DNA from 3 places in the Oceanihabitans sp. IOP_32 genome. Region 2 is predicted to be linked to each of the others. Evidence: riboswitches for the same ligand, from Rfam matches in the RefSeq annotation. Region 2 holds a riboswitch; each other region holds the start of a gene.
What was found. A riboswitch is a leader RNA that binds a small molecule or an ion and turns the genes downstream of it on or off. The one in region 2 is predicted to bind S-adenosylmethionine.
Positions count from the first base shown of each region.

Region 1: it holds a riboswitch for S-adenosylmethionine, as region 2 does, so the genes downstream of both, FEZ18_RS00335 (hypothetical protein) here and FEZ18_RS10000 (homocysteine S-methyltransferase family protein) in region 2, are expected to answer to the same signal.
Region 3: it holds a riboswitch for S-adenosylmethionine, as region 2 does, so the genes downstream of both, FEZ18_RS03795 (hypothetical protein) here and FEZ18_RS10000 (homocysteine S-methyltransferase family protein) in region 2, are expected to answer to the same signal.

Region 1 covers NZ_CP040813.1:70,519-77,746, reverse strand. The annotation lists gene FEZ18_RS00355 (DNA polymerase III subunit alpha) at 1-1,969, shown strand, start outside; gene FEZ18_RS00350 (saccharopine dehydrogenase family protein) at 1,978-3,120, opposite strand; gene FEZ18_RS00345 (NADPH-dependent FMN reductase) at 3,482-4,033, opposite strand; gene FEZ18_RS00340 (Dps family protein) at 4,716-5,183, opposite strand; SAM-I-IV-variant riboswitch at 5,350-5,442, shown strand; gene FEZ18_RS00335 (hypothetical protein) at 5,498-5,980, shown strand; gene FEZ18_RS00330 (hypothetical protein) at 6,020-6,283, shown strand; gene FEZ18_RS00325 (M14 family metallopeptidase) at 6,641-7,228, opposite strand, start outside.
Region 2 covers NZ_CP040813.1:2,401,902-2,409,129, reverse strand. The annotation lists gene metH (methionine synthase) at 1-217, opposite strand, end outside; gene FEZ18_RS10000 (homocysteine S-methyltransferase family protein) at 233-1,246, opposite strand; SAM riboswitch class I at 1,297-1,405, opposite strand; gene cysM (cysteine synthase CysM) at 1,539-2,429, opposite strand; gene epsC (serine O-acetyltransferase EpsC) at 2,416-3,132, opposite strand; gene FEZ18_RS09985 (NAD(P)/FAD-dependent oxidoreductase) at 3,184-4,239, opposite strand; gene FEZ18_RS09980 (sulfate adenylyltransferase subunit 1) at 4,987-6,234, opposite strand; gene cysD (sulfate adenylyltransferase subunit CysD) at 6,354-7,228, opposite strand, start outside.
Region 3 covers NZ_CP040813.1:902,293-909,520, forward strand. The annotation lists gene FEZ18_RS03770 (TonB-dependent receptor plug domain-containing protein) at 1-51, opposite strand, end outside; gene FEZ18_RS03775 (hypothetical protein) at 908-1,201, opposite strand; gene FEZ18_RS03780 (DNA gyrase C-terminal beta-propeller domain-containing protein) at 1,358-2,335, opposite strand; gene FEZ18_RS03785 (phospholipase D-like domain-containing protein) at 2,325-3,746, opposite strand; gene FEZ18_RS03790 (hypothetical protein) at 3,750-4,136, opposite strand; gene FEZ18_RS03795 (hypothetical protein) at 4,276-4,650, opposite strand; SAM-I-IV-variant riboswitch at 4,691-4,793, opposite strand; partial or broken gene dnaE (DNA polymerase III subunit alpha) at 4,873-7,228, opposite strand, start outside.

The sequences.
Region 1 (7,228 bases), 1.1 Mb from region 2:
TCCCATAGAACTGGATTTGTATTTTGAGCGGTTTATAAATCCGTTTCGCGCATCGCCACCAGATTTTGATATCGATTTCTCATGGAAAGATAGAGACGATGTTACCCAATATATTTTTAATAGATTTAAAAACACTGCACTTTTAGCAACCTATAATACTTTTAAATTTAAAGCGGTAGTTAGAGAATTGGGTAAGGTTTTTGGTTTGCCTAAAGAAGAAATTGATAAATTAAGCCAAAGGGATTTGCCTATTAGTCAAGTTGATGAGTTTGGGCAATTGGTTTTAAAATACAGCAAATTAATTGATGGTTTTCCTAATTATGTGAGCGTACATTCGGCAGGAATTTTAATTTTAGATGCGCCTATTCATAATTATTCGGCAACATTTTTACCACCCAAAGGTTATCCTACGGTACAATTTGATATGCTTATAGCCGAAGATGTGGGTATTTTTAAATTCGATATTTTAGGACAACGGGGTTTGGCGAAAATTAAAGATGCTCTAGACATTATAGCGAAAAACAGACCCGAATTACCAGCTATCGATATTCATGATTTACCACGTTTTAAAACCGACAAAAAAATAAACGATCTCCTTAAAAGTGGTGGTGCCATAGGCGCTTATTATGTGGAGTCTCCTGCCATGCGTGGTTTAATGACAAAACTGCAAACCCAAGATTATTTGGGTTTAGTGGCGGCAAGTTCTATAATTCGTCCAGGGGTGGCGGGTTCGGGCATGAAAGAAGAGTTTATAAAACGGCACCGATTTCCAGAATCTAGGAAAAATGCACACCCTATTTTATTACAAATCATGCCAGAAACTTATGGTGTGATGGTGTATCAAGAAGATGTTTTAAAAGTTGCCAATCAATTTGCAGATTTAACCTTGGGCGAAGCCGATGTTTTGCGTCGCGGTATGAGTGGTAAGTACCGCTCACGTGAAGAGTTTTTAGCCGTCGAGCAAAAGTTTATTTCAAATTGTAGAAACAAAGGCTACAGCGATGCTTTAATATTTGAGGTCTGGAACCAAATAAAAAGTTTTGCAGGCTATGCTTTTGCCAAAGGGCACTCGGCTTCTTATGCTGTAGAAAGCTATCAAAGTCTGTATTTAAAATGTTATTTTCCTATTGAGTTTATGGTTGCTGTGCTAAATAATGGTGGCGGTTTTTACAGTGCAGAACATTATTTACACGAAGCCAGAATGCAAGGCGCCAATATTAAATTACCTTGTATAAACCATAGCGACCATGCAAATAGCGTGGCAGGCAAAGACATTTATCTGGGCTTTGGCTATTTGAAAAATCTGGAAAAACTCGTGATTCAAAGAATACTAACCGAAAGACAATTATATGGGCATTACAGCTCTTTAGAAGATTTTATTGATCGAGTAAGTATTAGTATAGAGCAATTATCTATTTTAATACGTATTGATGCTTTTAGGTTTACGCAAAAATCGAAAACCGAACTGCTCTGGCAGGCCATGTTTAAGCTTAATGCCTCTAGATCTACTAATAAGCAGCCCAAATTATTTAAACCTGTGCATAAACATTTCGATTTGCCCGCTTTAGAAGTCTGCGACGTAGAAAATGCTTATGATGAAATGGAGCTATTAGGATTTCCCTTATGTGGTTATTTCGATTTGGTGGATGAAGTCTTAGAAAACGATATTACCGCCAATGAGATGGGCCATTACGTGAATAAAGAGGTTATTATGTACGGCAATTTAGTAAACACCAGATACAACAAAACCGCTCAAGGCAAATTAATGCGGTTAAGCACGTTTGTAGATAAACACGGTAAGTATTTTGATGCGGTGCATTTTACTAATGTGGTGCATCAATACCCCATACATGGTTTGGGTATTTACAAATGCCTTGGCGTTATTACCGAAAAGTTTGGGTTTTGCAGTATGATAATTTCAAAAAGCAGAAAGGTGCGTATAAAACCCAATCCTAGAGGAGTGGGTTAAGCTTTGCTTCAAATTTTTCCGTAAACAGCTTTTACAAATCTGCCGTTTAAAAACGCTTTAGCATCTATATTACTTTGTAATGTAATTCCTTTTGGTTTTGTTTCTAGCAACCATTGTATGGCTTGTATTAATGGAGTTGCTGTTGTAGTTTGAATGGCTCTCAAGGTATGTTTGCCCACGAGCTGTGGTTTTATTTTTTTCGAGATTTCTTGTCGGCGTAAAATCCCTTGGGCGTCTTTTCCTTGCACAGCAGCGTAAATCACAATGTGGTCGTCCTCAATATGCGGGATTTGGTCTTGCATGATTTTTTGTAGACCAGAAGCAGGGTCTTTACTGTCTTTTAAATGTTCTAGTTGTTGTTCTACCCACGCATAATGTCCTGGGTGGCGTAAGGTTTTATAGTCTAATTGCTTTACCTGGCCACTTAAGGCATCGGGGAGATTGGCTGCACCACCAGAGGTTAAATCGTCTTCATAAGCTAGGCCATCAATTAAAATCTCACCACGCTCAGAAAGGGCAGGGCGTGTGGTTTTTTTATAATCACGAATTACCACGCAATCTTTTACATACTCGGTAGCCACACCAATAGGACTCCAAGTAAACCCATAAAAGTGCGGGGCAACGGCATGGTTGGTAAGTGCACCTACTTTTAATTCTAGGCTGTCTACCTGGGTGACACCATGGGTGTTACAAAACTCTTGGTACAGATAATTTCCTAAAACATTAATATAACCAGGTGCTAATCCCGTTTGAAGCACAAAACCCGTTTTGGCGTCTTTAGCCATGTTTATAATGCTATTGGTTTCCTCAACATATTCGGTAAGGTTGGCATAGTATAAATGGTATTGGTTTGCCAGCCCAGCTGTTTTAGGGGCTAAACTACCCGGTAAACAGTCTAGCAGGGCATCACCTTCTTTTAAAATGTGTTTTAAGCCATCAGAAGGCTCGGTTAAGTTTAAGTTAAAAGCGGTGACTTTACAAGGTTTTGTTGTGCCTTCCATAATCCATTGTGCCACTTTTTCAGCTTTTGAAACGTCGCGATCGCCAATAAAAATAGTAGGGGTTACGCTGCTCCATTCTGCCAAAAGTAATCCAGCAGCTTCTGCAATACCGCCAGCCCCAGCGATAATAATATTATAATGTTTTTTCATGGTGTTTTGGTCTTGTAAGTAGGTTTCAATTTAAGAATATTTTTCGGTTTTATAAAACCAAAAAAACGTGTTTATAAAAGCATAAGAGTATGGTGATTTTTTGTATTTATTTAGTTTAGAGTAAACGCTCACTAGCTTACAAATACGTTAGACAGTCATCAAAATAAGACTTATTGAAACCTTGTAAAAGCGAGGTCTTGCGTTTATGTTATTTTGAGAATGCAAGTAGCATGTGCTGCCTTCTTAAAAAGCCACCACGTCAAGCACCTCGCCACAATTTTTTAAACCAACTAACACTAAAAATGCGATTTAAAATGAATTTGCCACTTGTCTCTGCTTAAAAAACACCTTTAGGGTGAACTTATGCATTGGTATGCACCCATTTTTCGAAGGCTAACATAAAATTTTTCAGGAAATCTTTGGTAGAGTCGTTGTTTAGTTCGCCTTTATCATCAAACAATGCAGCGGCACCGCCAATATAAGCTTCTGGTTGCGCCATGGTCGGTACATTAACAAAAGTTAACGACTGCCTTAAATGATGATTGGCACCAAAACCACTAATGTTTCCAATAGAAACACTTACTACAGCAGCTGGTTTACCGTCCCATGAATTTTTACCATAGGGGCGTGAGCCAACATCAATGGCATTTTTTAAAACTCCAGGCACCGAGCGGTTGTATTCTGGCGTTAGAAAGAGCAAACCATCAACATTCCTTATTTTTTCACGCAGTACTTCCCACTCCTTTGGTGGATTGCCTTCTAGGTCTTCATTAAACATGGGCAGGCCTGCGATGCTTACCAGTTCTAAATCTAACGATTCTGGCGCCAGCTGCATTAACGCTTTGGCTGTTTTTAGGTTGAAAGATTCCTTTCTAAGGCTGCCTACAATAACTGCTATTTTGTACGTTTTCATATGTATATATTTATTGTTTTGTTAATAGTAAGATGCGACATCCATATAAACATTTTCTTGGATATCAAGTTTTAGTTATGGATGATCTGTAATTTCAAAATGATTTCAATTATTAGTGCTTGTCCGTAAAGTGTCATAACCCCATAAATTCTTAGGATATATTGATGTTTTTTATATCATAGCGAAAAACAAATATTTATTTTTATTCAGCAAAATCAGTGGGGCAATTCACTATTGAGCTGCTATTTATTTTCCACAGATTTACTTCGCCAATTCGCTGTCGCTCGGGTCGCAGATAATCGCAGATTTTTTAGGTTTACGGCACAAAACAGATTCACAAAAATTATGTTACTAAATATAAGATATTTCTATGGTATTTAAAAATAGTTATACGGTTTGACTGATAATATAAACCCTCTTAATTCTTCTAAGAATCTGATAATTTGACATTTGTGTAGCTTGCCATGGCATTCGTTTTTAGAACTGGATTTATGGTTATTGGGGTATGTTGGGCTTATTTAACCCAAATCTTATTTTTTGGAAGAAGTAAGCCATAGGTTTTCTGGTGGGATTGTCACAAAAAATTTCAGGAAGTAGTGTGTATCTACTTCCTGAAATAAGAGAGACATGAATATGAGCCCGGTTGTTAAGGGATTAACAAAACGCGAGAGCTCAAAATATTTTATCTCAAATAGGAATTAAGCATCCAAAGTGTTTTTTCTGTTTCAGAAATATAATCACTCATTAAGCTTACCGTACCTTCATCATTAGCATCGGCGGCCAGAGCCAAGATATTTCTTTCTTTTTTAATAAGCGTACGGAAGTTTTTTACAACCACCTCAACACCTTGTATGCCATCGGTTACACTTTTCTCTTCGGCAATATCGGTCGCCTTAAGATAATCGGTGTAGGTATGCAAGGGTTCGCCCTCTAGCGTTAAAACGCGTTCTGCGATTTCGTCAATTTTTTCAAAAGCATCTTTGTATAACTCTTCAAATTTTTCGTGAAGTTCAAAAAATTCCTTTCCTGTAATATTCCAATGTAATCCTCTTAAGTTTTGATAAAAGATTTCGTAGTCTGCCAATAAACCATTTAAATCTACTACTAATTTTTCCGCCTTTTTACGGTCTAGTCCTACTAAATTTTCCATATTAATATGTATTGTTTTTATGTTACAGAACAAACATAGCAGATTTTTAGGGCATAGTAAATGATTTTAATCAGTTTTAGGGGTTGGCATTTTGGTGATGTTGTATTAGCACTTGTTTTCGAATAAAATTAAATTGTTTTTAAGTTGCAGAATAGCTTAGCTTTTGTAATTGTATTAGGAACGTTATTAGCGTACCAACCGAGCACAAAAGCCACGGTGGTTTAGAATACGGACAGTTTAGTCAAAAATAAATGATTCCCAAACTGTTTAACACGTTTTTTTTCCTGATGCATAACCTTTAAAAATTATGTATTATGAAAACTGTTTACTCAACTCAAGAAGGTGTTAAAATGAATTCCGATTTAGATTTCGGGCCCACCCAAGCAATTCGCAATGAATTCCATTATCTTATAGAAACTATTGAAACTATCTTTGATGCCGAAATAAAATATTATTATAGAATTACCGACGATGGTTACATTCTGCTCGCTTATACCATGTTTGAGGATGACTTAAAAATTATTGCTCAATACAAATTAAAATATGACGCGCTTAAAGAGAATATCTTTTTTATTCCTAGAAACCGTATAGAAACCAATCTTCCTTATATTGGTTTTCCGAAATTTCAAAATACTCCAGTATTAACTAAAAAAGAATTTGAAGATTTAACCGATGCTATTCTAAATGAAAAAACAGCAATTTCTGAACAAGCCAAGCAAAACATAACACTTTTAATAAACTTTTTAGAAGAGCGGCAGTTACACCCAAGACTTACTGGTGATAACCCTTTTGCTTGAAAAGCGCGATGCCCTGCGGGTACAATCCATCATATTAGGGTGAGTTCTAAACACGACGAATGGGGTTGTGGTTATTGTGGGCGCAAAGGTGGTTTAAAAGACTTAGAACAATGGCTGGACGACATTCGTTATAAGGCATACCAAAAACCAGATTCTAAAAAGGCAAACACGATGGAATCAGGACCTATTTACACAAAGGAAAGCATCAAGGACCAAAACAATATTTCTACGATGATGAAAAAACTAAAATCTGGATCTATTCAGACCGAAGACACTTTTAAATGGTGGATAAACAGGTATTAAAATATATAAAGCTAAGCAAACATGCCACGATACCAGTTACTCCGATAAAGCGCTTCTTTATTTGCTGTTTTTATATTTTATGTCATTAATGTCCGACAAAAGACATAAGACCGCTTCGCTAATAGACATAAGAACCAAGACTTGATTCTAACTTACTGATAAACAGAAGTACTTTAAATTAACAAAATAGTTCCTTTAAATCTTAATAATTATTTCAAATAAGCAAGGTGACATTTTAAAAAACGTGCAAAGTTCTTAATTTTAAAAGGATGGACAGCATTATAATATTTTTAATCGGACACTAGTGGTTTTATGTTTAAAGTAGGGTGTAAACCCATTCTCCTCATCCAAAACTTTTCAATTCAATCGATAAACGGGATATTGTAAATGAGCTGTTTCATAATATTTACTCTGCTTGTGTAGCCAAGACAGTTGCGCATACCAGTTGTTAGCAAATGTTTCGTCGTAGCTAATTTTTATATTGTATTCTACTTCAAGATTGGGGTTTTCCTTTAAAAGCTGTTCGGCCTTGTCCTCCCAGACATAAGGCGAAAAGCCTTCTTTTTGTTGTAAAATACTGTCGAAAAAATTCCAGTTAAAGAAGGAGTTTGGCGCAGTTGGCTCTAGAGTTTCTAATAGATAACGGATCGCCTTTTGGTGGGTTTTTATCAAATAATCTCCTTTTCTAAACCGGCGCTCTGTTTTGGTAGATTTTACTTTGGTATTGTAGTGCTTATAGTGCCCTTCGTAAGGAAATGCTAAAGTTTCGTAAGCATCTATTTTGTACGATTCAACCAGTAAGGTCGTGTCTTTTTCAAATAAAGACAATTCAACATTATTAAGCTTTAATAAATCGATTACCTTATGCCAGCTTTGTGGAATCACATAGGCTTTTGGAATGCTTACTTCTGTACTGGGTTTATATTGATTTTGATATTTAATTTG
Region 2 (7,228 bases):
CATCAAAATTAACATCTAAAATCTGAGCACCCCCATCAACCTGATGTCGTGCAATATCTAAAGCTTCGTCATAATTCTCTTCTTTTATCAATCTTAAAAACTTACGAGACCCAGCAACATTAGTGCGCTCACCTACATTTATAAAATTGCTATTTTCGTTTAAAACCAAAGGTTCTAAACCAGACAACCGCATGTATTTAGTTTGTTTTACTTTCATCTTCACTCAACAATTTTAATGTGATGCCGAAACGCTTCCTGCATAACAACGTGGTTTATATTTTGCTGCAATATTTGTGATCACCCTTATGTGCTCTGGTGTTGTACCACAACAGCCTCCAATAATGTTAATTAGATTTTTTTGTAAATAGACCTCAATCTGCTCCCCCATTTCTTCTGGAGATTCGTCGTATTCTCCAAAGGCATTGGGTAAACCTGCATTGGGATGCGCCGATATGGCAAAGTCTGTTTTATTCACAATGGCTTCTAAATGGGGCTGTAGTAGATTAGCGCCTAAGGCACAATTAAAACCGATAGATAATAATGGAATATGGGACACCGAAATTAAAAATGCCTCGGCGGTTTGTCCTGATAGTGTTCTTCCAGAAGCATCGGTTATTGTACCACTTAGCATAATTGGAATATCGATGTTTCGAGCTTCTTTAACTTCTTCAATAGCAAATAATGCTGCTTTTGCGTTTAAGGTATCGAACACGGTTTCAACTAAAAGTATATCTACACCTCCATCCATTAAGGCTTCCACTTGTTGTTTATAGGCGACACGGAGTTCATCGAAGGTCACCGCTCTATAACCCGGATCGTTAACATCTGGAGACATACTTGCGGTTCGGTTTGTTGGTCCAATGGCACCCGCCACAAAACGTGGTTTGTGCGGTTCTTTAGCGGTGAAAACCTCGGCGACCTCTTTGGCTAATTTAGCCGATTGAAAATTGAGCTCGTACACCAAATCTTCCATTTGGTAGTCGGCCATAGCAATGGTTGTGCTTGAAAAGGTGTTGGTTTCAACAATATCTGCACCGGCTTCAAAATACTTTGCATGTATGGTTTTTATGGCCTCTGGCTGGGTAATAGATAGCAAATCGTTATTGCCTTGTAATGGGGTGGGATAATCTTTAAAGCGGTCGCCTCTAAAATCGTCTTCTGAAAATTTATAGGCCTGCAACATCGTACCCATGGCACCATCTAATACTAAAATTCTATCTTTTAAGGCTTGTTGTATTTTTGACATTTTGATTGTATATATCTGTATGTCATCAAGAAAAGCAAAGGAAAAACTTTTCGTTATCTTTCTAATATAAAAATATTAGTAGAATGTAGCACCTTCTTTAAAAATAAAGGGTTGCCAAGGCTTCGTTGGGTCTAATCCCTCAACCTTTCTTGATAACTATTAACATCAAATTAAATTTATAATACGCTTATTTACAAAACACTATAAATATAAATTGATATAAAACGTTTATGAACTAGTTGCCAAAAATAGCAACTATATTTTTGTTTTCACAATAAAAATCAAAAAATCTTTAATCGAATAAAGTAGAAGATAAATAGCGATCTCCTATATCGCAAATAATGGCCACAACTACACCTTCTTTAAGGGATTCTGCGACTTGTAGGGCGCTAAACACCGAGCCTCCACTACTCATTCCGGCAAAAACGCCTTCTTCTTTTGCTAGCCGCTGCGTCATGGCTCTAGCCTGAGTTTCATTAACCTCAATCACTCGATCCACTCTACTGCTATCAAAAAACTTAGGTACATATTCTGGTGACCATTTTCTAATGCCTGGAATACTTGACCCGTCGGCTGGCTGTGCACCAATAATTTGAATGTTCGGGTTTTTCTCTTTTAAGAATTTAGAAACTCCTGTTATGGTTCCTGTGGTGCCCATAGTTGCTACAAAATGGGTTACTTGTGCTTCGGTATCTTTCCAGATTTCTGGACCAGTGGTTTTGTAATGCGCTTTCCAATTGTCGTCATTTTCAAACTGATTTAGTAGCGTATATCCTTTCTCGTCTCTAAGTTTAAAGGCGAGGTCTCTTGAACCCTCAATCCCAATATTGGCAGGTGTTAAAATAACCTGAGCACCATAAGCACGCATGGTTTTTACGCGTTCAACCGTAGAGTTTTCTGGCATGATCAAAACCATATTCAAACCTAAAAGTTGTGCTATAAAGGCAAGCGCAATTCCCGTGTTACCACTAGTGGCTTCCACTAAAGTATCACCTTTTTTAATGTCGCCTCTTTTCATGGCTTCATTTATCATATTAAAAGCGGCTCGGTCTTTTAGGCTTCCACCTGGGTTTTTACCTTCAAGTTTTAAAAACAGCCTTACTTTTTTGTTTGAAATAATATGCGTTGCTTCTATTAATGGCGTGTTTCCTATTTGGTCTAATATTGATTTACCGTACTCCATTATTTTTTGGTCTAATTTTAATTTCTGTTTTATAAGTCACTAGCGAGTGTTCTGGCACCGACTCTGAAATCCATACATTCGCTCCTATGGTGCTATGAGCTCCAATTACGATGTCGCCTCCTAAAATCGTGGCATTGGCGTAAATGGTTACATGATCTTCAATGGTAGGATGTCGTTTGGTAGACGCCATGCTTTTGTTTACTTGCAAACCGCCTAAGGTTACCCCTTGAAAAATCTTGACGTGTTTTTTAATCACAGAGGTTTCTCCTATAACAATGCCAGTACCATGATCTATAAAGAACGATTCGCCAATAGTCGCACCAGGATGAATATCGATACCGGTAAGATTGTGAGCGTATTCACTCATCATTCTAGGAATTATGGGCATATCTAGCTTATACAACTCATGGCTTATTCTATAAATAGCTATAGCGTGAAACCCTGGGTAGGCTAAATACACCTCTTCTAAACATTTTGATGCTGGATCGTTTTTATTTATGGCTATGGCATCTAAATCTAACTTTCGTCTTACTTCTGGTAGTGTTTTATAGAAGGCCTCCCAAGTTAGAACTCTGTCTTTTTTACAAACCTGCTTCCCTATCTCTAAAAATGTGCTTTTTAGCATTTGCCACTCCTTCTCATCTTCATCATCAAAAAGGGCATAAAATAGTTTTTTTGTAAAATCTTCTACCGTATCCTTCAATTTAAGATTGAAGCATTTAAATGGTTTTCCAAATAAACTCATACAACTTTCTTATGCTTCAATAGATCTTACTACAGCCTTTGGCGCTTCTTTTCTGGTACCATCAAAACCATCAATGCCGCTTACTGTTGTATATTTTAAAACGTATCTTTTACCTGGGTTAATAATTCTGTAAGCTGCCTGACACATTAAAGTAGCCTCGTGAAAACCGCAAAGAATAAGTTTTAATTTTTCGGGATAGGTATTCACGTCTCCAATAGCAAAAATACCAGGAATGTTGGTTTGGTAATTGAGAGAATTATCTACTTTAATGGCATTTTTCTCAATTTCTAGTCCCCAGTTTGCAATTGGGCCGAGTTTTGGCGAAAGTCCGAATAATGGTATAAAATGATCGGTTTCAAGTTTTTGTTCAACCCCTTCTTTTAAAACGGTTACGGCCTCCAATTTATCGGTGCCATGCAGTTTAGTAACCTCGGCAGGCGTGATTAAATTTATTTTTCCTAAAAGTTTTAACTCTCTTACTTTTTCTACGGAGTCTAAAGCGCCTCTAAACTCATGTCTTCTATGAATTAAGGTTACTTGAGATGCAATGTCTGCTAGAAATATACTCCAATCTAAAGCAGAATCTCCCCCACCAGATACCACCACTTTTTTACCGCTGTATATCTCTGGATTTTTAATAAAATACTCTATGCCTTTATCTTCAAAATCGCTAATCCGATCAATTTGAGGTTTTCTAGGCTCGAAAGAACCCAATCCTCCAGCAATGGCCACCACAGGGGCGTGATGTTTTGTACCTTTATTCGTAGTGACAACAAAAGTACCATCGTCTAACTTTTCTATGGTTTCTGCACGCTCTCCTAAAGTAAAGCCAGGTTCAAATTGTTTACCTTGCTCTAATAAATTCTTAGTTAAGTCGCCTGCTAATATTTCTGGAAAGCCCGGAATATCATAAATCGGTTTTTTGGGGTAAATTTCTGAACATTGTCCACCTGGTTGTGGTAAAGCATCAATTAAATGACATTTTAATTTTAATAATCCCGCTTCAAAGACTGTAAAGAGTCCTGTTGGCCCAGCTCCAATAATAAGTATATCTGTTTTAATCATTTTAAACTTCTATTTTGCAATTTATTCTTTGGCGACCTTATAAAGTACTTGTACTGTTATAAAAATCTCCTATATTTTTTTAATGTGTTTATTTAAATCCTAGCTCTACCACTGGTATTTAAAAACCTTGAATCGTATCGTTTTTTGTTAGCGTTGTACTCATGTTGCAGTGTCTTATGCTGTCTTGTCGTTTTTAAAACTTAAAATGATCGTAAAAAAGGAATATTACTATTTTACAATATTTACAACATTTTTTTTTAAAGGCAAATCATTACAATCCACTACATTAGCTCCACAACTTCTCCTCCTTTTAGCTAGCAAAGATAAAGTTTCTTATGAAAAGATTTGCAACGCAATTGTTATAAAAAATAACGGATTGCTAATTTCCGAACTACTGTATTGAGGATAGACAAGATCGAGACCAACATGATAACCCCTTAATTAGTTACAACAAATATAAATTTAAAATTATGACACGCATCAAAATAACAACCTCATAACCAACCCTTTAAACTTCTTGGTTTTCTCCTTATGTGCAAATTACGAGTACTTAACCTAACCTTTTTATAGTTAACATACTTTACCTTTTTTTAACGCAAATATCCTACTTAGACATGAGATTAATGATTACAAAATACAAAACATTAATTAAGTCGCTAGAATTATGCAATTAAAAAGTGCTTTTTATTAATCAATAAGCTTGTAATACACTTAAGATTAAAGCGTCGTTTTTTTAAACTCTGGGTTTTATTGAATAAAGCCTACACCCACGGTATTGTTGGTTTGAGAATCGATGATGATAAACGAACCATTTGTGCGATGATCTTTAAACTTGTCGTAAAAAATAGGTTTATTTAGTTTAAAACTTACCGATGCAATATCGTTAACCTCTAAACCAGAAACATTAGTTTCTATACCAGAATAATCAGGGTTAATTTTATGATGAATCTTGTCAACCTTAGCTAAAACCTTATTTATACCGTGTTGAATAATATATTTTTTGCCTGCTGTAAGCTGGTTGGAATCCATCCAACATACATTAGCCGTAAACTGCTTTTCTACAGTTGGTAAATCGCTTTCTTTAACAATCATATCCCCACGACTTACGTTAATATCGTCTTCTAGAGTAATAGTAACAGAAGAACGCCTTGATGCTGTTTCGTATTTCTCGTTATAGAAATAAATATCTGCAATCTTAGACTTTGTTTGCGATGGTAAAACAACAATATGGTCACCTACACTTAAATTCCCTCCATAAACTTTCCCCGCGTATCCTCTAAAATCGTGAAATTCTTCGGTTTTTGGTCGTATCACGTATTGTACTGGGAAACGAGGAGATCCGGTATTAAATACATCTTGCTTGTCCAATTTCTCTAAATGCTCTAATAAGGTTTCCCCATGATACCAAGACATTTTATCGGATATATTTACTACGTTGTCGCCTTTTAAAGCACTTATTGGAATAAAGGTAATTTTCTGCTCTTGGAAATCTCTTTTACTCATCAACTCAGAGAAGTCTGCTTTGATTTTATTATAGACATCTTCAGAATAATCGACCAAATCCATTTTGTTAATAGCTACAACCACGTCTTTAATTCGCAATAAATTATTGATAAAAAAATGACGATTAGTTTGCTCAATGACACCTTTTCTAGCATCGATTAAAATAACAGAAGCTTGAGATGTAGAAGCTCCTGTAACCATATTACGTGTGTATTCGATGTGCCCTGGAGTGTCGGCAATAATATAGCTTTTTTTAGCAGTCGAAAAATAAATATGCGCCACATCTATGGTAATGCCTTGCTCTCGTTCTGCCACTAAGCCATCTGTTGCTAAAGAGAAGTCTAAATAATCGTAACCACGTTGTTTACTGGTTTTTTCGATAGCCTCGAGCTTATCTGTTGTTAATGATTTTGTATCGTAAAGAATACGTCCTATTAAGGTACTCTTCCCATCATCTACACTTCCTGCTGTCGCAATTTTTAATACTTCCATAGCCTTTACCCAACCCGCTTTAACAGAAACAGGCATTTGTTTGGGTTATATTTTAAAATTTGTTTTTATATTCTGTTTTAAAAGATTTCCGCTTTCGCGGAAACAAAAAATTTGGTATGTTAAAAATACCCTTGCTGTTTACGCTTTTCCATAGCTGCTTCTGAGCGCTTATCGTCGATACGCGCACCACGCTCGGAGATTGAACTCTCTCTAATTTCTTGAACAACGCTATCGATATCTGCTGCATCAGATAAAACTGCTGCGGTACAACTCATGTCACCAACGGTTCTAAACCTTACTATTCGTTCTGCAACTTCCTCGTTATCGTCTCTAAAAACTACCTCATCGTCTGCAGACCATATTAATCCGTCTCGTAAAAAAGTTTTTCTTTTATGTGCGAAATAAATAGAAGGAATTTCGATGTTTTCTTTTTGAATGTAAGACCACACATCTAGTTCTGTCCAATTCGAAATCGGGAAAACCCGTACATTTTGTCCGTGTTCAATAGCACCATTTAGCATATCGAATAATTCAGGACGTTGATTTTTTTCGTCCCATTGGCCAAAATCATCACGCACCGAGAAAATGCGTTCTTTTGCTCTTGCTTTTTCTTCATCGCGACGAGCACCACCTATACAAGCATCGAATTTAAATTCTTCAATTGCATCTAAAAGCGTCGTTGTTTGCAAGGTGTTTCTGCTTGCATAACGGCCAGACTCTTCTACTACCTTACCCTCATCGATAGAGTCTTGTACGTTTCTAACAATAAGCTCTAAACCCAGTTCTTTAACTAAACGATCTCTAAACTCAATGGTTTCGGGAAAATTATGTCCCGTATCAATATGCATTAAAGGAAACGGAATTTTTGCAGGGTAAAACGCCTTTACAGCTAATCTTACCAAGGTAATGGAATCTTTTCCTCCTGAAAAAAGCAAGACAGGCTTATCAAATTGCGCTGCTACTTCTCTCATGATATAAATAGCTTCGTTTTCGA
Region 3 (7,228 bases), 1.5 Mb from region 2:
GTTTATTGTTATTAAAAGTATGGTAAAAAAAAAGAGCGTCTTTAGATTCATTTTTGATTTATTTTTTCCAGCGCAAGATAAAACAATTTTGAGAAAATTAAACTACTAAACCGTCATTGCGAGGAGGCACGACGCTGCAATCTCTTGACAAAAAAACCCAAATCATAATCACAAGTAAACAACAAACAGATTCCTACGCTTTTTTTCCTATAGAAAAAGCTCTGAATGACAACACAAACAAAACCAAAACCACAAAAACCCCGTCATTGCGAGGAGGCACGACGTGGCAATCTCTTGACAAAACCCCTAACCATAATCACAAGTAAACAACAAACAGATTCCTACGCTTTTTTTCTATTGAAAAATCTCGGAATGACAATACTAACGAAACCAAAAATCATCAACAACCCGTCATTGCGAGGAGGCACGACGCGGCAATCTCTTGACAAAAAAACCAAATCATAATCACAAGTAAACAACAAACAGATTCCCGCGATTTTTTTCTATTGAAAAATCTCGGAATGACAACACTAACGAAACCAAAAATCATCAACAACCCGTCATTGCGAGGAGGCACGACGCGGCAATCTCTTGTTAAAAAACCTAATCATAACCACTAGTAAATAACAAACAGATTCCTACGCTTTTTTTCTATTGAAAAATCTCGGAATGACCGTACGGATATTACAAAAAAACTGAACACCGACTACGCAAAAACTAATTCAACCAAAACTTTACGTCCTGCAATTCCAACACATCCAAGAGGCCTTGACACACTTTAACTTTTGGCTTTCTATTGGGTATGTTAGTTTCATCTTTTTTTAGTATTATAAACCAAAAAAAAGCCTTTTCAAATTTGTTTTAAAATATTTATAAAAAAATTGGAACCATATCTATTTCAATGAACTTACAACACTAACAATTTTGGGGTCACAAACAGCTCGCTTTCTTTATTGACATTGGGACTATAAACAATGCATTCTCGATAATCCTTTTTTGTTTGAGAATAATATTCTTTTACAGCATCAATTAAATCTTTTATCGATTTTATTTCAACTGAATTTCCAACTAAACCTTTCTGGTTTGAAACAACAAAATCAAACCTATTTACACACTTTAAATTAAAGCTTGTAAAGGCTTTATTTTGATTGACTAGCTCGTTCTTTTCATTAAAAAACTTTAATAATTTTTCTTTTTTCATTCGTTTTGTTTTTTGATTTGAATCTAAATTACAACCGTAATTCCAAATCTCAAAAAACATTAATCTCAGTTTGATATATCAAAATTGAACTAATGAATTTGGAGGCTATTTAATATTATTTTGCTACTTCTTTAAGAAATATTGATACTGTAATTATTATATAATCAAATTTATTTGATTATCAGAAATTTTCACTCCCTTGGGCTCAGAATCAAGCCAACACCTTCCATAAATTTGAATATCATGAACGTTTAGCTTTTGTAAGTAGTTTTCTTGTACTAAAATAAATTCATTTCTATCTAAGGTATTTATCGCATGCTTAATTATGCAAGTATTATAATTTCCGACAGTAACATGAACACCTTTGCCTCCATAATTTGTTAGTCTAAAATCAGAAATGCTGATTCTAAAACCATATCCGTTTTCTGAGATCAGCAACAAAATTGACTCCTTTAGATTATTAATAGAAACCAATCCTTGTACATTATCTTCTTTGCTAATAAAACTTATTACACGATTTCCGTATGCATTTTTTTTCAAAAATTTAAGCTTTGATAGTTCAAATCTTATCGCTCTATCATTTGTGAAAACCATAAGTTGATTGTTCTGATTTGGGATTTTTTTAACAGCTTTTAGTTTATCTTTATTGTAGAGCTTAATTGCAATTTTATTAGTTAATGTTTCTTTGACGAACTCTACTAAATAAATCTTTTTTACAAAACCACCTACTGTAGCTAAAATTAGATATTCCTTATTTGGTTTAAAGGAATTAAAGAGTATTGTAGAAATAATATCAACATCTTTTTTAAGATTGAATAAATCAGTCAATGCAATTTCTTTGTTTTCTTTAAGTGCTTCTAATACATTTTCTGCATTTATAGAAAAGTATTTTCCATCTGACATAAAAAAAAGAATCTTATTATTTTTATTACTAAAAGGGATTTTTAAATAAAACTTAAATCCACCATTACATGTTTCAATATCTTCGACCAGACTTACAGTTCTATTTGATTTGATTATAACATGATAAGCTTTACTAAAATTAGATAATAATTTCTCTCCTATTTCTAATTGTTTACCTAAGCTAATGAGCGAACTTGAAATTATTGTAATTTTATTATCACTATCTTTCATTTTCTGATTTTAATTTTAAATCGACTAAAATAGTTTCAAATTTTGATTTCGTTGTACTAAAATAATAATCAAAATCAGTTATTTTATTAATTTTGTGGTAAACTCGAGATTCTTTTAAACTATTAAGATTTTTCTCTATCTCTTCACGCTTTATAATAAGTATGTGTAAAACAGATTTTAACTTCTTTAATTCATCTATTGTTTCTCCTTGTGAAGTAAAGATTCCTTTCTCTAAATCCTTTAATATTTCTGAAACCTTTTTAAAATCATTTTTTTCATAAGCCTCCCTTAAATTATAGAATATTTTTTCCGCCATTACTTTTTGTGCTTCAGTTACTTTATCAGGATGACACAATAAAGAAGCTTTTCTGAACATCTTTTTTAACTCTATTTGTTTATGATATCCCAAAGAATACCTTTTAGGCTTTTCCAATGCTTTATTATACGAATAAGAAAAGTCTTTATACTCTTTTTGCGCTTCTTGATAAGAGTTTTGTTTTTCAACATTTTCTTTATCTTTATCTAATTCTTTTTTAGCTAAAAATCCTTTTAACAAAAGTATTTTTTTTATAATCTTTCCAAGATCTCTATTGTACCTATCATTAAAACCAGAAATGAGTTTCTCTATATCTGTCTTCTCACTCTCTAAAGTAGCAATTTGAAACTCAAGGCCTCTTATTTCTAATTTTAATGCAGAAATATATGGGTCATGAAAAATAGTGACTTTTTTATAATTAGCAATAATCGCTTGTATTTTATATAATGCTTCTCTATAATTTTTACTATCACATAAACTTATAACTTGAGTTATTGTATCGAGACCCTTATCATTAATACTATTATGAGCCAAAAGTTTTAATTTGCTTACTTGATATTTTATATCATCGTTATCCTCTATCTTAATTGCATTTCTAATGGCTCCGAGTCTCAGAATTACTTTTGCCCAATCAATAAATATCTCTTTAATTATACCTTTAGCTTTTTGCTTAATTTTATCAAACTCCTGATTAAAATCTAAAATAAGATTGTCATCTCCTTCAATAATCGTAATACTTTCGTGGTTTGATTTTGCTTTTTTTGTCCAATTATACGAGCCAAAGATTAAAATCTTATTATCAATTATACAAAACTTATTATGCATTAAAGGTGCATACGCAAAATTATCACCTACCCAATAAAACTCTCCTCCACGTCTTTTAATTTCTGTAAATTTAATATTAGAGTTAAAATTTATGTCATTATTAGCAAGAAGCAACTCCACTTTCACACCTTCATCTAATTTTTGTAAAAGAATATCAAAGAGCTTCCCACCAGTAAACCAAGCTACTGCAATTTTAATGCTTACTTGACTCCTTTTCAGTTGAAATTCAATTTGGGTATGGATTTTTTCAAAAAAAGCTTGTGTTTTCATGTTCTAAATTATTCTTGGATTAATAGCATCGGTTTCTTCCAACATTACAATTTCATTATGAAACACCATAACAGTCCTATTCTGCTCTAAAGCTTTCAATAATTTTTTAGCTAATAACAAAACATGTTCTTTAAAATCCTTTTCACTTAAAGGAAATTTAGGATAATTAATAAACTCTAACATCACACTAGGTTCAACTTGTCCGCTCAATACAATATCACAATTAGAAATAGCAGCACTTAAATAAACATTTTTTATCTGTATTAACTGTTCCTGTTCTTGCTGCAAGGCTTTAATAACATCTTGCTTGGTAAGCAAATTTTGGGTGTAGCCTTTTTGTAAACCAATTACAAAACTTGCTGTAAACTTTTGTGATATTGTACTTGTCATGATTTTTAATTTTTACTCTATTCCTACATTTCAATTCAATGCTTTAACAAAGCCTCAAGTAAAATGGTATCTAAATCAGTTTTAAACTTGAATAAATAAGCTTTCACCTATTTTTATTTGTAAGACATTAATATCAATTTTAATTTTCTAGCCAATATTTAAGTGAATTTAAATGTCTTTTTATCATAATCAAATTACGGTTATCTGTTTTTTTTAAATATTCCTCTCCTATTCCTTTAATTTTTTTATCATCAGGATATTCTGTAATAATCTCATATAAATTTGCTATTACTTTCCTGTCTATTTCCTGTTCTAATTGTTCCACAGATTTATTTTTGACTTGAATGTTCATAGCATCCATGCATTTCATAACTGTTTTATAATCAGAATCTTCATTTAAAGTTATATTGTCTCTGATTGTTATTCTATGGGATTTTAAGTTTTGAGTTTTTACTACTGAAAAGTTTTTCTTTGACTTTAATTTAAATTGACTAAATAACTTTTTTAAATACATAATTATTATTTTAAAGTTACATCAATAAACTAAGAAGGGAAGTTGCTCTTTATTTTGACAGACTGTCCACATCTTTTGACCACCGCGGACTCGCGTCTCGGTTGGTTTTTGAGCGTTTAAAACTCAAAATCTTGATGTATTTTAAGTAAAAATAAGAAAAAAAAGCTTAATACAAAAGTTAGAAGCTTATTGTTTTGAGATTTATGCCTACACAGGAATTAGTTAATTCAACCTAAACTTCACATCCTGCAACTCCAACTCATCCAAGAGTTCTTGACACACCCTAACTTTCTGCTTTCTACTTGGCATAGCCAACTTTATTTTTTCATTGATATCATAAATCAAAAAATTCAGCATTTGGTTTCCGGGGTGCATACTAATCAGCTCGCTTAAAGCTTTTATTTTCTGTTCGCTTAAATCTTTAATATCGACCTGTATAGATAGTTTTTTGGCATAATTCTCCATGACATCATGCAACAACTGGAAATTATTAAACTGTAATCTTGGATCGCTTTTCTTTCCAGTGTCTTTATTTACCCAGCCTTCGCGAACAAAAGTTTTTACAAACACGAAATTATTCTTCATTAAAAAATGACGAAACTTTAAATACTCTTCGCCAAAAATCCTGAATTCAAAACTATCGGTATAATCTTCAATGGTAAATAATGCCCAACCTTTACCCTGTTTACTTACACGGTGTTGCACATCGGTTACTACGCCAGCGAAAACAATTTCACGATTAACATAAGGTTCTAAAGTATTAAACATAGCCACGTTACCATTAGTAAATGTTTTTATTTCAGTTTTAAAATCGTCTAAAGGATGCCCAGAAATATAAACGCCAACCACTTCACGCTCTTTACTTAATTTTTCCATAGTGCCCCACTCCTCACATGGCGGGACTTCGGGTTCGGCAATTTGTACTTCACTAGACTCACCAAATAAACTTACCTGCGCCGAGTTTTCGTTTTCTTGGTGCTTTTGTCCGTACTTTATGGCTTTCTCTAAAAAGGTAATGCCATCGCCATCATCATGAAAATATTGCGCACGGTGTGTATTAGCCAAACCATCAAAACCACCTGCTAAGGCCAAGTTTTCAAAGGCTCTCTTATTGGCAGCACGCAAATCGATGCGTTTGGCCAAATCGAAAATAGATTTATAATGGCCATCTTTTCTATTATTTACAATAGTCATTACCGCACCATGGCCTACGCCTTTTATAGCTCCCATGCCAAAACGAACGGCGTTATCTTGATTTACCGAAAACTTATAATAACTCTCGTTAACATCTGGGCCAAGCACGTCTAATCGCATACGCTTACACTCTTCCATAAAGAAAGTAACTTGCTTAATATCGTTCATATTATTAGATAGAACGGCTGCCATATATTCTGCAGGGTAGTGTGCTTTTAAATAAGCCGTTTGGTAGGCAATCCAAGCATAACAGGTAGAGTGCGATTTATTAAAGGCGTAACTCGCAAAGGCTTCCCAATCTTTCCAAACTTTTTCTAAAATTTTGGCATCGTGTCCATTTGCACTGGCTTGTTCTATAAACTTGGGTTTCATTTTATCGAGCACGGCGATTTGCTTTTTACCCATAGCTTTACGCAAAACATCGGCTTCACCTTTTGTGAAATCTGCTAGTTTTTGAGAGAGCAACATCACCTGCTCTTGATATACCGTAATCCCGTAAGTTTCTTTAAGGTATTCTTCCATCGCTGGCAAATCGTACTCAATGGTTTCATCGCCATGCTTTCGGCGAACAAAACTTGGTATATATTCCATTGGCCCCGGACGATACAAAGCATTCATGGCAATTAAGTCTTCAAAAACAGTAGGTTTTAAATCTTTAAGGTGTTTTTGCATGCCGGGCGATTCGTATTGAAAAACACCTACAGTTTCTCCTCTCTGGAACAATTCATAAGTCTTTTCATCATCTAAAGGAAAGGTGTCTGGGTCGAGCACAATACCGTGCTTTGCTTTAACAATTTTTACGGTATCTTTAATTAGGGTTAATGTTTTTAATCCTAAAAAATCCATTTTTAATAAACCGGCATCTTCTACTACCGAGTTATCAAACTGGGTAACATATAAATCGGAATCTTTAGCTGTTGCTACGGGAACAAACTTGGTAATATCGTCGGGTGTAATAATCACTCCGCAGGCGTGAATACCTGTATTTCGCACCGACCCCTCTAAGGTTCTTGCTAGGTTTACCGTTTCGGCCTGTAAATCGCTACCTTCAGAAATATTTAAAAGTTCGTTTACTTTTTCTAGATCTTCAGCTCTAAATTTTTTAGCCAATTCTTTCTCGTCCACTCCAAAAATCTTACCGAGCTTAGACATGGTTGGAATTAACTTTGCAATTCTGTCGGCATCAAAAAGGGGTAGATCTAAAACTCGGGCGGTATCACGAATTGACGATTTTGCCGCCATGGTTCCATAAGTAATAATTTGAGCAACTTGATTACTCCCGTATTTATCGATTACATAATCCATCACGCGACTTCGGCCTTCATCGTCAAAATCGATATCGATATCTGGCATACTAATACGGTCTGGATTTAAGAAACGCTCA